Regions from separate parts of the Mesorhizobium sp. M0715 genome, predicted to be linked through region 2. Evidence: predicted binding sites of a transcription regulator. Region 2 holds the regulator's gene; the other holds the start of a gene.

Region 1 (2,403 bases), on a different contig from region 2:
CTGGCGACCGCGCGCTCACCCTGATGGTGGAACAGGCGCTGCAAGGCGGTCGGCGAGCAATAGAACGGCATCGCCAGCTTCTGGCCCATGACCGTCACCGACATGTCGACCTCGCTCACTCCGCGCAGCACGTTGGGAACAAGGTCGCAGGTCTCGAAGCTTTCGGTGTTGCGGCGATAGGTGACCTCATCGTCGGCCGCGCCGTCGATGTAGTTGAAGATCGGCCCGGGCAGCCGCTGCTGTGCCATCCGCCGGAAATCGGAAAAGTTGTGACAGTCGCTGAGCCGCATCATCGAATTCCAAAGGCCATGGCGGGACGAGCTTCTCGCCACCGTTCGATGCGTCGAATATCAACCTGATGCCGCCATGCCAACGGACTAATTGCCGAACTTTCGCTTGAGCACGAGCGTTAACAAAAAAGGAGCGCCTTAAGCGCCCCTTCCCGTCTAAATCCGGCTGACGAGGATTACATGCCGAGATTGGAACGAAGCTCGGCCCTGGCCACTTCATATTCAGCCTTGAAGTCGTCCCGGTTGAGCAGGACCGCGGCAATAACGCTGCCGGAAATCTTGCCCATCTCGACGTCGGACGCATAGTGGATGCCGCCGACCTCGCGGTTGTGGGCGTATTCGGCCGCACGCGCCATGATCTCGGCGCGCTTTTCCGGGACCATGTCGGACAGGATGATGCCCATCATCGTGCCTACGGTGGCATGGCCGGACGGCCAGGAACCGGAGCTCGACAGCTTGACCGCCGGCTTGACGAGATCGCTGAGCTGATGCGGGCGCGGGCGCTTCCAGACATCCTTGGCCGGGTCGACTACAGCCCCTTCGGTAGCCACCACGCGATCGAAGAAAGCGCTGAATTTCGGCAGCGTTTCCTTGTTGAATTTCGGCCCCATGACGTCGGCAAAGCGCCAGACATTCTCCTCGGCATCAGCCACCGCGCTGGCGACCATCTCCGGGGTGCGCGTCACCTGCAGCGTCAGCACCTCGCCGAGTTCGGCCTTGGTCTGCGCCGAATCGTTTGCCGGCGGCGGCGGCAGGATCATCGTCAGGTCGACGTCCTTGTTGGTGACGAAGGGCTGGGCGTCTTCCGCTTGCGCTGCCGAGCCGAGGATGAGCAGCAACAGGCCTGCCGCGAGCGATGCGTATCTTTTCATGAATGCGATCCTTTGATGAGAGCAGCACAGGATCGCCGGATGCGATGACGGCCATGTGACATGACCAGCCTCCGGAAATGCAAAAGGGCGCCTCTCGGCGCCCTTCGCGATCACTTGATTGTATGGCCTAGTGGGCCACGCCTTCCCACACCTTGCGCTTGGTGAGATAGACCAGCGCGCCGAACAAAAGCAGGAACACCAGAACGCGAAAACCGGTCTTCTTGCGGTCTTCCATATGCGGCTCGGCCGCCCACGCCAGGAAGGCGGAGACGTCGCGGGAATACTGGTCGACGGTCTGCGGCGCACCGTCATCATAGGTCACCTGGCCGTCGGAGAGCGGCTTGGGCATTTTCAGCGACACGCCGGACATGAAGTACGGATTGTAGTGGGTGCCTTCCGGGATCACCATGCCGGCCGGCGGCGTCTGGTCGTAGCCGGTCAGCAGCGAGTGGATATAGTCGGGACCGCCGGCATCGTATTGTGTGAAGATGTCGAAGACGAATTGCGGAAAGCCGCGCTCGACGCCGCGCGCCTTGGCCAGCAGCGACATGTCGGGCGGGGCAGCGCCGCCATTGGAAGCAGCAGCCGCTTCCTCATTGGCGAAGGGCGGCGGGAAATGGTCGGACGGCTTGCCGGGACGGTCGAACATGTCGCCGGCATCGTTGGGGCCGTCATGGATTGTGTACTCGGCCGACAGCGTCTTGATCTGCGCATCGGAATAGCCGAGGTCCGACAGCGTGCGGAACGCCACCAGGTTCATCGAATGGCAGGCCGAGCAGACTTCCTTGTAGACCTTGAGGCCGCGCTGCAACTGCGCCTTGTCGTAAGTGCCGAATGGGCCGGTGAAACTCCAGTCCATTTCCTTTGGCTCGTCGATCGGGAAATGCGTCGGATTGGCCACATTGTGTGCCTCTTCGGCGGCGATCGCCCGAGTGCCCGCGGCCCCAGCGGCGACCGCCACGAGGCCGATCAGCGCCAGCGAGGTGAGAATCTTTTTCATGCCAAATCCCCTTAGATTCTCTACCCGCTCAGCCTTTGGTTTCCGGAGCCGCCGTAGCGCCCGCCGGATGTCCGCTGCCGCCCTTGTTCTTCTCGAGCACCGCCTCGGTGATCGAGTTCGGCAGCCGTCGCGGCGTCTCGATCAGGCCGAGCACCGGCAGCGCGATCAGGAAGAAGGCGAAGTAGAACAATGTCGCCATCTGCGCCATGAACACATAGCTGCCTTCGGCCGGCTGCGAGCC
Region 2 (2,403 bases):
ACTATACCATCGTCATCGTCACCCATTCGATGCAGCAGGCAGCGCGCGTGTCGCAGCGCACCGCGATGTTCCATCTAGGCTATCTGGTCGAGGAGGGCGCCACCGACAAGATGTTCACCACCCCCGACGACAAACGCACCCAGGACTACATCACCGGCCGGTTCGGCTGAGCTCAGGCATACGAGGGACGAAGATCATGGGTGAACATACCGTCGCATCTTTCGATGAGGATCTGGAGCAGATCAGCCAGCTGATCCGCGACATGGGCGATCTCGCCCGCTCGATGGTCAGTGGCTCGACCAGGGCTTTGCTCAATTCGGACAATGCGCTGGCGCAGCGCGTGGTTTCCGATGATGCCATCATGGATGCACGCCAGCGCGAGCTGGACGATCGCGCCATCACGCTGATCGCCAAGCGCCAGCCAATGGCCAACGATCTGCGTGCGGTGGTCGGTTCGATCCGCATGGCCGGCGACCTTGAGCGCATCGGCGACCTTGCCAAGAACATCGCCAAGCGCGTCGGCACTGTCGGGCTGAGTGTCACGCCGCACGACCTTTCGCATTCGATCGACGCGATGGCGCAACTGGTGCTGATCCAGGTGCAGGGGGTCGTCGACGAGTACGCCGCCGCCGACCCGGCAGCGCTTGCCACGCTCAGAAACAATGACGAACGCATCGACGTCAAATACACCTCGGTGTTCCGCGAGCTGCTGACCTACATGATGGAAGATCCCCGCAACATCACGGCGTGCACGCACCTGTTGTTCTGCGCCAAGAACCTCGAGCGGATCGGCGACCACGTGACCAACATCGCCGAAAATGCCTACTATGTTTTGACCGGCACGCAGCTGCCAGCCAATCGTCCGAAGCAGGACGAGACGGCAATGTCCGCGCCAGCGGCATAACAGGGGTGACCAGCCGATGATCGCACCACGCATCATGGTGGTGGAGGATGAGGAGCCGCTAGGCGTGCTGCTCCGCTACAATCTTGAATCCGAAGGTTACCAGGTCGAGGTGGTGACGCGCGGCGACGAGGCCGAAATCCGGCTGCAGGAGAACGTTCCCGACCTTCTCGTGCTCGACTGGATGGTGCCGGCGGTTTCCGGCATCGAACTCTGCCGGCGCCTGCGAATGCGCCCAGAGACCGAGCGGCTGCCGATCATCATGCTGACCGCGCGAGGCGAGGAAAGCGACCGCGTGCGCGGCCTGTCGACCGGCGCCGACGACTATCTGGTCAAGCCGTTCTCGACGCCGGAGTTCATGGCCAGGGTCAAGGCGCTGCTGCGCCGGGCCAAGCCGGAAGTGCTGTCCAGCGTGCTAAAGGTCGGCGACATCGTGCTCGATCGCGAGTCGCACCGGGTCTATCGCAAGAAGAGCGAGATCCGGCTCGGGCCGACCGAATTCCGCCTGCTCGAATTCATGATGCGCCACCCCGGCCGCGTGTTCTCGCGCAGCCAGCTGCTCGACAATGTCTGGGGCGAGACGATTTACATCGACGAACGCACTGTCGACGTGCACGTCGGCCGGCTGCGCAAGGCGGTCAACAACGGCCGCATGCCTGATGTCATCCGCACCATCCGTGGGGCGGGTTACGCGATCAGGGAAGACTAGGTGGCTGTTCCGTCCCGATAGATCGTGACCGGGAAAACTCGATTAGCACGTGGTCGCCAACAGCCGCGAAGAGTGGAATGTTGCACTCGTCTCATCGATGGGGAGCGAGCACGTGACGCTTTGGCCCAAATGCGGTCATTCGAAACCTGATGAGGATGACCGCTCTTGGCGGTACGTCGCCATCTTGCCCGCAGACTCCGACCAGAAAGCCATGCAAGAATAAATTTGAGTTAACTTAGATATACGTTCGTTAAACGACGTGTGTTCTGCATAAATATACGATTTTACTAAATTGCTTCAATTTACATTGAGCCATCACCTCCTTATTCATTATCCGCCTTCCGATTATTGCGGTCTCGGATCGAATGACGATTCCGTGGAACGATCTCGTTCCTTGCAGCGTTGCTTTGGGAGCGGTCGCCGGACCTTTGACCAGGTCGGACACCATGAGGAAGGATTTCTGATGAGCACGGTCTTAAACGCCAAAGGCATCCCTCTTGCCTACACCGGCGCTTCCACTCATTGGTTCTCGGCCACCGGGTCTGGACCGGAACTGCATGGCACCTCCGGCAACGACTCCTTCTGGGGAGACACCGGCGTCACTGTCACGATCCACGGAGGCGCCGGCGACGACTACTATCATCTCTATTCCACCAACAACAAGGTGGTCGAGGATCCTGGGGCAGGGATCGACACGATCGACACATGGATGAGCTACAAGCTCCCTGACAATTTCGAGAACCTCGTCGTTACCGGCACCAACCGATTTGCGTTCGGAAATGCGTTGGACAAC

The links. Region 2 encodes PhoB, which activates phosphate uptake and scavenging genes when phosphate is short. Its sites were predicted from a motif close to TGTCATNNANCTGTCAT; they were not measured.
Region 1: a site for PhoB is predicted at 1,207-1,223, ahead of NKI21_RS07015 (acid phosphatase). Genes of this name have one in related genera too.

The regions. Positions count from the first base shown of each region.
Region 1 is NZ_JAMYPL010000004.1:202,773-205,175, forward strand. It holds gene NKI21_RS07010 (alpha-hydroxy acid oxidase) at 1-290, opposite strand, end outside; gene NKI21_RS07015 (acid phosphatase) at 467-1,162, opposite strand; gene NKI21_RS07020 (cytochrome c1) at 1,290-2,162, opposite strand; gene NKI21_RS07025 (cytochrome b) at 2,191-2,403, opposite strand, start outside.
Region 2 is NZ_JAMYPL010000017.1:78,987-81,389, reverse strand. It holds gene pstB (phosphate ABC transporter ATP-binding protein PstB) at 1-170, shown strand, start outside; gene phoU (phosphate signaling complex protein PhoU) at 197-904, shown strand; gene phoB (phosphate regulon transcriptional regulator PhoB) at 921-1,610, shown strand; gene eglC (endo-1,3-1,4-beta-glycanase EglC) at 2,074-2,403, shown strand, end outside.